2 regions of the Geobacillus sp. CCR genome follow, and region 2 is predicted to be linked to the other one. Evidence: riboswitches for the same ligand, from Rfam matches in the RefSeq annotation. Region 2 holds a riboswitch; the other holds the start of a gene.
The links. A riboswitch is a leader RNA that binds a small molecule or an ion and turns the genes downstream of it on or off. The one in region 2 is predicted to bind thiamine pyrophosphate.

Region 1 (5,628 bases), on a different contig from region 2:
CATCATAGAAGGATGGTGCTGCGCAAACAACACCCGGGAACCGCCGGCTGGGCGGGGCTTTTTTGTCGTCATCTTGCCGGGAGAACGGTGAAATCGCATTTTGCTTAAACGGCGGCATAGGATTATGTTATACTAACAAATATTAAGGGACACGAAATACATCGTTCGCAAGGGGGATCGGTATGGGAGCGGAGCAGCAGCCGCTTATGGCAGAACAAAAAGAAAAAATATGGACGAAAGATTTTGTTTTGATTTGTTTGGCCAATTTTTTTGTGTTTCTTGGGTTTCAAATGACGCTGCCGACCCTTCCGCTGTTTGTCGAGCATTTGGGCGGCAATGATCAGCTGATTGGCGTTGTCGTCGGTGTGTTTACGTTTTCGGCGCTCATCGTCCGTCCGTTCGCAGGCCATGCGCTTGAGACGAAAGGGCGCCGGTTTGTGTTTTTATTGGGGCTTCTCATTTTTGTCATTTCTGTCGGTTCCTACAGCTTGATCTCAAGCATTTTCCTTCTCTTTTTGATGCGGGTCGTCCAAGGAATCGGCTGGGGGTTTTCGACAACCGCTTCCGGAACGGTGGCGACGGACATCATTCCAGCGAGTCGCCGCGGGGAAGGAATGGGCTATTACGGGCTGTCTGGGAATATCGCCTTGGCGTTTGGTCCGTCGCTTGGACTTGTGCTTGCCGCTATGATTCCGTTTAGCCATCTGTTTGCCATTTGTGCGGCGCTTGGAGTCGCTTCGGTGCTGTTTGCCGCCGCAATCACGTATAAAAAAGCGGAAGCCGTGCATGGCAAAGGGGCGAACAGATGGGATTTGTATGAAAAAAGCGCTTTGACCCCGTCGTTGCTGTTGTTTTTCTTGACGGTGACGTTCGGCGGCATCGCCTCATTCTTGCCTCTATATACGGCGCAAAAACAGATCGGCGGCCTGCAGCTGTACTTTTTGCTTTACGCGCTTGCCTTGATGGTGACGCGAACGTTCGCTGGCCAGTTGTATGACCGAAAAGGGCATCGGGCCGTCTTTCTCCCTGGTGCGGGGCTTATTTTGCTGGCGATGCTTCTTCTCGCTTGGCTGCCGGGAGAATGGGCGTTGCTTTTGGCGGCGGTGCTGTACGGTTTCGGCTTTGGCATGGTGCAACCGGGGCTGCAGGCGTGGTCCGTCGAGCGGGCGCCTGCCCACCGCAAGGGAATGGCGAACGCGACATTTTTCTCGTTTTTTGATTTAGGGGTCGGCGTCGGGGCGATAGTGTTTGGCCAAATCAGCCATTGGTTCGGCTATCCGAGCATTTATTTAGCTGCTAGCGGTTCGGTGTTCCTTTCGATGCTTGTCTATCTGTCGGTCTTGCATAAAGAACAATCGCTTCGCCCCAGGGAACGAAAAAACGCTTAGGGATAACCCCTAGGCGTTTTTTCTGCCCAGCGGCGCATCGAAACGGCCTTTGAGGGCGGCTCGTCACCGCCGGGAATGCACTTCGTAAATGGCGAATTTTAAGTAGTCGCCTTCTTCCGCGGCAAGGAGTTTCGGGTGGTCGTAGCCGGCGCCGTTCCAATATACTTGGCGCAGCACTTTTTTTGCGTCAAATGCCGCATCAGCGATCATTTCTTGAAATAGGTGCGGGCGGACGTGGTACGAGCAGCTTGATGTGACGAAAAAGCCGCCGTCTTTGACAAGCTTCAATCCGTTTAAGTTAATGTCTTTATAGCCGCGCAGCGCCTTCGGGACGGCATGGGCCGATTTCGCGAATGCCGGCGGGTCGATGATGACGACATCCCACTGTTTGCCGGCGCGCACTGATTCGCGCAAATAGTCGAAGGCGTTGGCGACGACAAATTCAACGTTCGTGAATCCGTTTAACGCGGCGTTCCGTTTCGCCGTTTCGATGGCATGTTCGGAAATATCGACGGCAGTAGCATGTTTTGCCCCATACAGACAAGCGTTTAGCATAAACGAGCCGGTATGGGTGAAGCAGTCGAGCACGGTTGTCTCCGGACCGATGAGCGGACGAAGAGCGGCGCGGTTTTGCCGTTGGTCGAAGAAAAAGCCTGTTTTTTGTCCGTTTTCAATATCGACGATGTATTTCACGCCGTTTTCCTCGATTTCGATTTCCGTTTCCGCTTCCCCGTACCAAAAGCCTTTTTCTTGTTTGAGACCCTCAAGCTCCCGAACGGACACATCGTTGCGCAAATAAATGGCCCTTGGGGCAAACACGTCAAGCAAGCCGCGCAAAATCCAGTCTTTCCGCCTTTCCATGCCGAGCGCCAAAATTTGCACAACAAGCACATCTTCATATTTGTCGACGATCAATCCGGGCAAAAAGTCGGCTTCGCCATAGACGGCGCGGCAGGAGCGAACGCCGGGAATCATCCGTTCACGGTACGCCCACGCCTGACGGATGCGGTCGATGAAAAAGCGCTCATCGAGTTCATCGTTTGGGTTTTGCGTCAAGACGCGGACGATGATTTGCGAAGCGGGGTTGATATATCCTTTCGCCAGCCAATACCCTTGATGATTGTAAACGTCAACGAAGTCGCCCGGCGCAGCATCGCCTTCGATGCGGTCAACTTCACTTTGAAAAATCCATGGATGCCCTTGCTCAAGCCGTTTTTTCCGTTCTCTTTTCAGGATGACCTTCGCCATCGTTTCCACTCCCATTCCGTCGTCAATTGCTGCGTTTCCATCATAGCGGATTGCAACGCATAGCGCAACGTCGGAGAAAAAAAGATTGACAATCGTTCGTGCCATGGTATGATTAAGTGTAAAGAAAACTGAAAATTGCACCATCATCCACTAGGGGGGCCTTTAGAAAGGCTGAGATCAAAGTGTGCCTTTGAGACCCTTAGCACCTGATCTGGGTAATGCCAGCGTAGGGAAGTGGAGGAGCAGCACAGCAAGGCTAGGCTTTGCCTTGCCAACGTCGCATGCCCACGCCGCTTTCTTTACGCCAATCGGCAAAGGAAGCGGCGTTTTTATTTTGCCAAAAAGGGGGAAAACGAATGTCATTTGCCAAACAATTGCGCCAAGCGGCCGATCCGATCTGGCAGGCGAGTTTCCGCCATCCGTTTGTTCAGGAGCTTGGCCAAGGGACGCTTGCGCGCGAGAAGTTTCGCTATTACGTGATGCAAGATGCCTATTATTTGCGCCATTTTGCCCGCGTGCAGGCGATCGGGGCGGCGAAATCGCCGGATTTGGCGACGACAGCCCGGTTGGCGCACCATGCACAAAGCACGTGCGAAGCCGAGCTGTCTCTGCATGAAACGTTCGCCGAGCTCTTGGGCATTACAGAAGAGGAAAGGGCGGCGTTCATTCCGGCGCCGACGGCGTACGCCTATACGTCGCACATGTACCGCGCGGCGTACGAAGGGCATCTCGGTGATGTTATCGCCGCCATTTTGCCGTGCTACTGGCTGTATTACGAAATTGGCGAGCGCTTGAAAACGTGCCGCCCGAACGATCCGATTTATGAAAAATGGATCGGCACCTACAGTTCGGACTGGTTCCGCTCGCTTGTGGAAGAGCAAATCGCGCGGCTTGACGACATCGCTGACGAGGTCACCGAAGAGGATCGCCATCGGATGAAGCGGCATTTCCTCATCAGCAGCGAATATGAGTACGAGTTTTGGGAGATGGCGTATCGGCTTGAGCAGTGGCCGTCGGCTGAATTGGCGGCGAGCCGTTGACGTGAGACAAGGAGGAGAACAGGATGGAAGTGAAGACAAAAGGGTTAAGATTGGTGGATATTTTAACGACGATCGTCATTGCGATTGTGTTTGGCGTTATTTACAAATTATGGGGACCGCTATATAGCGCGGTGGGAGCAGTAGGGTTTCATCTCGATCAATTCATTTACGGCATGTGGTTTATCGCCTCCTCGCTCGCTTATTTGCTCATTCGCAAGCCAGGGGTGGCGTTGCTCGCGGAGATTGCGGCTTCGTCCGGCGAGCTGATCATGGGATCGCAATGGGGGCTTGAAGTGCTCATTTACGGGGTCGTTCAAGGGCTGTTGGCCGAGCTCGTCTTTGCCGCCTTCCGCTATCGGCGCTTTGATACGTTCGTTGTATCGCTCGGCGCGGTCGGGGCGACGATTGGCTCGCTCATCATGGACTTTTACAAAGGCTATATTGAGGCGCTCGCCCCATGGAATATGGCGCTCTTTTTGCTGGCGCGTTTTATCGGCGCCATCCTCATCTCCGGCGTGCTTGCTGTTTCATTGGCGAAAGCGCTCGAAAAAACCGGAGTGACGCAAATGTGGCGGCCGGCCTCGAAAGACGATTACGATGCATTGAACCGGTAAGGCGGCGAATGGCGATGAAACAAGCAATTGCGATTGATCGGCTGCGCCTGAAATTTCCCGGGAGCGACGGGCTGCTGTTTCGCGACTTGTCGCTTTCGATTGCCGAGGGGGAGAAAGTGCTCCTCCTTGGTCCGTCCGGATGCGGCAAGTCGACATTATTGCAAGTGATGGCTGGCATCATTCCCCGCTCGATCGATGTGCCGATGAAAGCGGAGCGCCTTAAGCGGCCGGAACGGTGGGGCTATGTTTTCCAAGATCCTGATGCTCAATTTTGCATGCCGTATGCGGACGAGGAAATCGCTTTTGCCCTCGAAAATCGAAGCGTGCCGCGCCACGAGATGCCCGTCCGCATCCGTGCCCTGCTGAACCAAGTCGGTTTGGAGATCGCTCCGCATACGGATATTCATACGCTTTCCGGTGGAATGAAGCAGCGATTGGCTCTTGCTTCGGTGCTGGCGCTTGAGCCGGATGTCTTGTTTTTGGATGAGCCGACGGCGCTGCTTGATGAAGAAGGGACGAAGGCGGTATGGCAAACGGTGAAGCAGGTGGGCCGCGGCAAAACGGTCATCATCGTCGAGCATAAAATTGACCATGTGCTCGACTTTGTGGATCGCATTGTCTTGTTCGGCCGCGATGGGCGCATCATCGCCGACGGCGAGGCGAAGGCGGTGTTTTCCGACTATAAAGACGTCATTGCCGCTGAAGGGATTTGGTATCCAGGCGTCTGGGATGACTATGACCGGACGGCAAGGCGGCGAAATCGCCATCGAGGCGAGGAGCTTCTTCGCCTCGCCCGTTTTCGCGGGTTCCGCGGCCGGGAGGCGAAAATCTATGTTCCTGAAGCAACGGTGCACGCCGGCGAATGGATTGCCGTCACCGGAAAAAACGGCGCCGGTAAAAGCACGTTGCTGCACGCGCTTATGCAACTCATCCGCACGGACGGAGAGTATATGCTGCTAGGCGCCGACATCAAGCGGCAACACCCGCTTTACCGCCATATTGCGTTTGTTTTCCAAAATCCGGAATGGCAATTTGTCGCCCATTCCGTTCGCGAAGAGCTCGCCTACTCGCTTCGGCTTGAGGGGCGGCCGAAAGAGGAAATTGAGGGAATCGTCGACCGTCTGTTGCGTGAATTTGACCTTGTTGAGCAGCAAGACCAGCACCCGTACCAACTGTCGGTCGGACAAAAGCGGCGGTTGAGCGTCGCCGCTTCGATCGTCGCCGGCCAGCGCCTCTTTTTGCTTGATGAGCCGACATTTGGGCAAGATGCAAAAAATACGTTCGCGTTGCTCGAAATGCTTGAAGCATACCGTGAACAAGGGGCGGCGATCATGATGG
Region 2 (5,628 bases):
CTTTCATCCCCTCCTCTTTGATTTTCCGTTGCAGTTCATGTGAAATGTTCATGGAACAAAATTTCGGCCCGCACATCGAACAAAAATGGGCCGTTTTCGCCGCCTCAGCCGGCAATGTTTCATCATGATACTCGCGGGCCCGTTCCGGATCGAGGGATAAATTGAACTGATCGTTCCAACGAAATTCAAAGCGCGCTTTCGAGAGCGCGTCGTCACGCTGCTGAGCGGCTGGATGCCCTTTTGCCAGATCAGCCGCATGGGCGGCGATTTTATAGGCCACGACCCCGGCGCGTACGTCCTCTTTATTCGGCAACCCTAAATGTTCTTTGGGCGTTACGTAACAAAGCATCGCCGTTCCATAAGCGCCAATGATGGCGGCGCCAATCGCTGACGTAATATGGTCATACCCGGGCGCGATGTCGGTGACAAGCGGCCCTAACGTATAAAACGGCGCTCCATGACAAATTTCCTGTTCCCGCTCGACATTTTCGCGAATTTTATGCATCGGAATGTGCCCCGGCCCTTCGATCATCACCTGCACATCATGCTTCCAGGCGATTTTCGTCAGCTCGCCGAGCGTCTTGAGTTCCGCAAACTGCGCCTCATCGTTCGCATCGGCGATGGAGCCGGGGCGCAAGCCGTCGCCAAGGGAGATCGCGACATCGTATTGTTTCAAAATCTCGCAGATTTCTTCAAAATGCGTATACAAAAAGTTTTCTTCATGGTGGGCCAAACACCATTGGGCGATGATCGAGCCGCCGCGCGAGACAATTCCGGTCGTCCGGTTGGCGGTGAGCGGAATGTAATGAAGCCGCACACCGGCGTGGATCGTCATGTAGTCGACTCCTTGTTCAGCCTGCTCGATGAGCGTCTCGCGGTACACGTCCCATGTCAGCTTCTCCGGCACCCCTCCTACCTTTTCGAGCGCCTGATAAATCGGCACCGTTCCCACGGGGACCGGCGAATTGCGGATGATGTACTCGCGCGTTTCATGAATGTGTTTGCCGGTCGATAAATCCATGACCGTATCGGCGCCCCAACGCACTGCCCAAAGCAATTTTTCCACTTCGTCTTCAATCGATGAAGAAACAGCCGAGTTGCCGATATTGGCATTAATTTTCACATGGAAACGACGTCCGATGATCATCGGTTCGCTCTCTGGATGGTTAATATTGGCCGGAATAATGGCCCGACCAGCGGCGACTTCTTGGCGGACAATTTCTGGATCGATTTGTTCACGAATCGCGACAAACTCCATTTCTGGCGTAATGATCCCCCGTTTGGCGTAATGCATTTGTGTCACTGTTTTTCCGGGCTTTGCCCTCAATGGACGGCGCACGAACGGCAGCGGGCGGACGCCGGCGGTCGCTGATGGCTTCACTTCTTCGACATCGCCGCGCTCAACAATCCAGTTGCGGCGAAGAGGCGGCAATCCTTTTTCGACGTCCGGCTCAAAATGAGGATCGGTGTATGGACCGGTTGTGTCATAGACGCGCACCGGCTCGTTTTCCACCGTTCCTTGCGGCGTTTTCGTCGGCGACAACACGATCTCTCTCATCGGCACGCGCACATCCTTGCGCGATCCTTCAATGTACACCTTGCGGCTGGCTGGAAATGACATGAACGAGCGGATGTTTTCCATGCGGCTTTCCTCCTTTGAAATGGTGGTTGAGACCTGCAGCCGCACCAGCAAAAGAGAGGCAAAAACGGGGGATATTTACGCAAAAACGGGTTCCGCAAAACGAACGGAACCCGATCAAGGCAAAAAGGCCAAATGAACAGCCTGTGCGTCCATCTGTTCCCGCTGCCTGCTTCCCTACGCTGGCATGACCCAGATCAGGTTCAAAGGGTCAAAGAACTTCATCGCGTTCTTTTCTCAGCCCGGCTCCCGGACTCCCCTAGCAGATGAGCGTATAACAATGATGACTGACTTTTTTTATTTTATCAGGCAATTGGCAAAGATGCAAACCATTTTATTCCAAACGTTGACTCCCACACGTCGTTTGAAAGCCCCTCTTTCTCGAAGAAAGCGTCCTTTTCCTCACTCACACAGAAAATTTCTTCAGCATTGCCCGCATCTCGTCCGCCATCTGACCGAGCGATGTCGACGAAGAGGCGATTTCCTCGACGGAAGCCATTTGTTCCTGCGTCGCTGCCGATACGTTGGCCGCACCAGACGCTGACTGTTCGACAATATTGGTCATCTGTTGGAGTGCGTCGTTCACTTGACGAGCATGCTCCGTCATTTGCTCGATGGCGGACGATACTTGTCCAATTTGTTTGCTCACTTGGCCGACCTCCTCGCGGATATGGGCAAATGATTGGCCGCATGCCGCCGCAACGTTCAATCCTTTCGCCACTTCGGCGATCACCTGTTCGGCAGACGCAACTGCCCGCTTCGTTTCTTCTTGAATGTAACCGATCAGCTCGGAAATTTGTTGCGCTGAGCGCGCTGATTGTTCTGCGAGCTTCCTCACTTCGTCCGCGACAACCGCAAACCCTTTCCCTTGCTCGCCGGCGCGCGCCGCTTCGATCGCCGCATTGAGCGCCAACAAATTCGTCTGCGACGCAATGCCGGTGATCGCTTCCGTAATCTGTCCAATCTCGTTGGAGCGCTCCCCAAGCCCTTTCACCACCTGGCCGAGCGTTTGCACATGATCGTAAATGAACTGCATTTGCTCGGACATTTGTCCGATTGACTGCTTGCCGTCCTCTGCTTTCGCCGACGTTTTCTCGGCGCGGTGCGCCACATCTTTCGTATGGCAAGCGACGTCGCTCAATGTTTGGGAAATATCATGCACGGACGCGGCGGTGGTGCGGACAGCATCGGCCTGTTCCTCCGCACTTGCCGCAAGCGTTTCCATCGTTGTCGCAATTTGCTCTGTCGCTTTCGTCGTCTGTTCGGCGACAGCGGCAAGCTGCTGAGAATATTGCGCTACTTCTTCGGCATGATGTTGGATTTGCCCCATCACACTTTGCCAAGCGTCTGCCATATCGTTTAACGACGCCGCAATCGGCCGCAGCTGCTGCACGCGATCAAGCGGTATGCGCACCGTCAAATCTCCGCCTGTCATCTTGCCTAAATGTTCGTTAATAACGGCAATCGGGGCAACAAACCGTCGATAGTTGAGCGTTGCCGAAACGAAGCCGAGCATCGCGCCAAACAGCACTGTAGCAACAAGCGTCCACCAAAATGCCGCCCCGCGAATGCCGTTGACCAGGCATGTGGCCATGCCGATCGCCGCTGTGCCAGGAATGACAACGAACATTGTGCGAATGATATAAGTGCTTAACGACAACCCTTTCTCCTCCTTTTTTCCTATTGTCGAAAAATTTTTGTCTGCTGCTGTAGCATTGACATATTCGTCAACGTGCATTGGTTTTCCTTCTTTAGCGCCCAACCGGACATCCTTTATATGACAGGAGTTCATCAAAAACCCGTGGTGCTAGATAAAATCGAGTAAGCATAAAAATAGCCCTTGCTTGTGGATCTCCTGTAGAATGAAAGTGCTATCCAACATTCGAAAGGAGAATCCCCATGCAAGAGCACTTTCATTTTACTACAGATCAAGCAAAGATTCAAAAACAATATGCAGTCATTTTCTTTTTTGTTTCTGCCCAGCTGTCACAAATTCAATTCTATCTTCAACGTCGCAATCGTCATTTGGTGAAACAAGAAGATACGGTGATCATTGCTATATAAGTTGCAATAAAGATTTTCCGATTGTTCGATTCTGTTTTCCTTCATAACAAGTCATTTTGATAGAATGCAGCGGGCGTTCTACTGGATGTAAAACAAAGTTTCAACTTATATAGTAATGTCTCCGCTTTTTCTAAGCAAGTAGCACTTTGCGGAGTGCAAAACGGAAATGTATTACAATTCTTTCTTCATATAATATGAAATTCCTTTGTACGTTTCCGTGAAAAACGACCTCCCAATCGAGGCTGGGAGATCGTTTTCTTTAACCGCTATGCTTCATTTTTCTCGTTTCCTTATCAAACAAACTGTATACGACAGGGATGACGAACAATGTCAAAAAGGTGCTGCTAATTAAGCCGCCGATGACGGTGATGGCCAATGGCTGGTTCATTTCCGCTCCTTCGCCAATGCCAAACGCCAGCGGCAGCAACCCTAAAATCGTTGTCAAGGCCGTCATCAAAATCGGACGGACGCGCAATTTCACCGATGTGACAATCGCATCGTAGCTCGCCAAACCTTTTTCTTTCATTTGATTAATGTAATCAACAATCACGATCGCGTTGTTGACGACGATACCCGCAAGCACGATGACGCCGATAATCGCCATAACGCTAACTGGCGTTTTCGTTGCCATTAAGCCAAGCGCGACACCGATGGCCATCAGCGGCACGGTGAACATAATGACAAACGGATATTTCAGCGATTCAAATTGCGCCGCCATGACAAGGTACACGAACGTAATCGCTAAGGCAAAGGCAAGCAGCAAATCACCCAACGCCGATTCTAACAATTCGCGGTCGCCGCCAAAGACGATTTCCGTCTCTTCCGGAAGATGCAATTTCGCGATTTCTTTATCGACAATCGCGGACATCTCCCCTAAATTCGTCGTGTTTTTGTATTTTAATGTAAACTGAACGGCGTATTGCTCATCGATGCGATGAATTTGAACCGGGCTTTTCCCGATCGTAATATCCGCAATGTCGCCAAGCGGAATAAACGTGCCGTCTTGCTTTTTGATCAGCAGTTTTTTCAAATTGTCGACCGAGTTTTTCACCGATTCGTCGTATTCGACGTTAACGTTGTACAAATTCGACTCTTTATCAAGCATGCGTGTCGCCGTCACACCGCGTGTCATATCGTTGACCATCGTCGCCACTTGCGCTGGAGTAAACCCTTGCGCGAGCGCTTTTTCGCGATCGACTTTGATTTGAATTTCGTCGACTGTTTCCGAAATATCGGTCGTCAGTTCGTTCACTTCATCGAGTTTGCTTAAGCGGTCGTATATTTTTTCCACCGCTTTTTCCAGCCGCGCTTCATTCGTATCTTTCACGCTGAACACAAGCGTATTCGGCGTACTTCCTGCAGTCGATTGCAAGTTGATCGATACTTCCGCCGTTTGATTCGCTTTTTTCGCTGCCTGTTCCATATCGTTCTTTATGTCATCGACAACGTCAAATACGGAACGGTCTCGCTCGTCCAAGTCTTTCATTTTCACATATATTTCAGCAACATTGCTTTGCGATGTACCGCGGAACGCCTGCTCCTGCGTCGAGCCGATTAAGCTGACATACGCATCAATTTCTTTTACTTTTTTCAACTCGTCTTCAATGGAAGAAACAACCTTTTCCGTTTCGCGGAGGGCGCTGCCGTTGGCAAGGTTGACGCGGATGGAGAAAAAGCCTTCATCCGTATTCGGCAAAAACTGCATGCCGACTTTCGTAACGCCAAATAACCCGAAAGCTAACGTACCGATCGCAAGCAACAACACAATGATCCGATGGCGCAGCGACCATCTCACTATCTTGTCCAGACCGACAAGCATGCGCGAAGACTGGCGTTTTTCCTCGATGTTTTCGCGAGGCGGTTTTAACCAGCGGCTCGCCAGCATCGGCACGACCGTCAATGCCACGAACAATGACGCAAGCAAG

Region 1: it holds a riboswitch for thiamine pyrophosphate, as region 2 does, so the genes downstream of both, tenA (thiaminase II) here and thiC (phosphomethylpyrimidine synthase ThiC) in region 2, are expected to answer to the same signal.

The regions. Positions count from the first base shown of each region.
Region 1 is NZ_JBREBQ010000037.1:8,456-14,083, forward strand. Features, by position in the region: gene ACVBDQ_RS14915 (MFS transporter) at 183-1,388, shown strand; gene ACVBDQ_RS14920 (class I SAM-dependent rRNA methyltransferase) at 1,452-2,636, opposite strand; TPP riboswitch at 2,779-2,886, shown strand; gene tenA (thiaminase II) at 2,993-3,676, shown strand; gene ACVBDQ_RS14930 (ECF transporter S component) at 3,700-4,290, shown strand; gene ACVBDQ_RS14935 (ABC transporter ATP-binding protein) at 4,305-5,628, shown strand, end outside.
Region 2 is NZ_JBREBQ010000049.1:6,559-12,186, forward strand. Features, by position in the region: gene thiC (phosphomethylpyrimidine synthase ThiC) at 1-1,642, opposite strand, end outside; TPP riboswitch at 1,797-1,910, opposite strand; gene ACVBDQ_RS16355 (methyl-accepting chemotaxis protein) at 2,046-3,299, opposite strand; partial or broken gene ACVBDQ_RS16360 (IS982 family transposase) at 3,539-3,700, shown strand; gene ACVBDQ_RS16365 (efflux RND transporter permease subunit) at 3,963-5,628, opposite strand, start outside.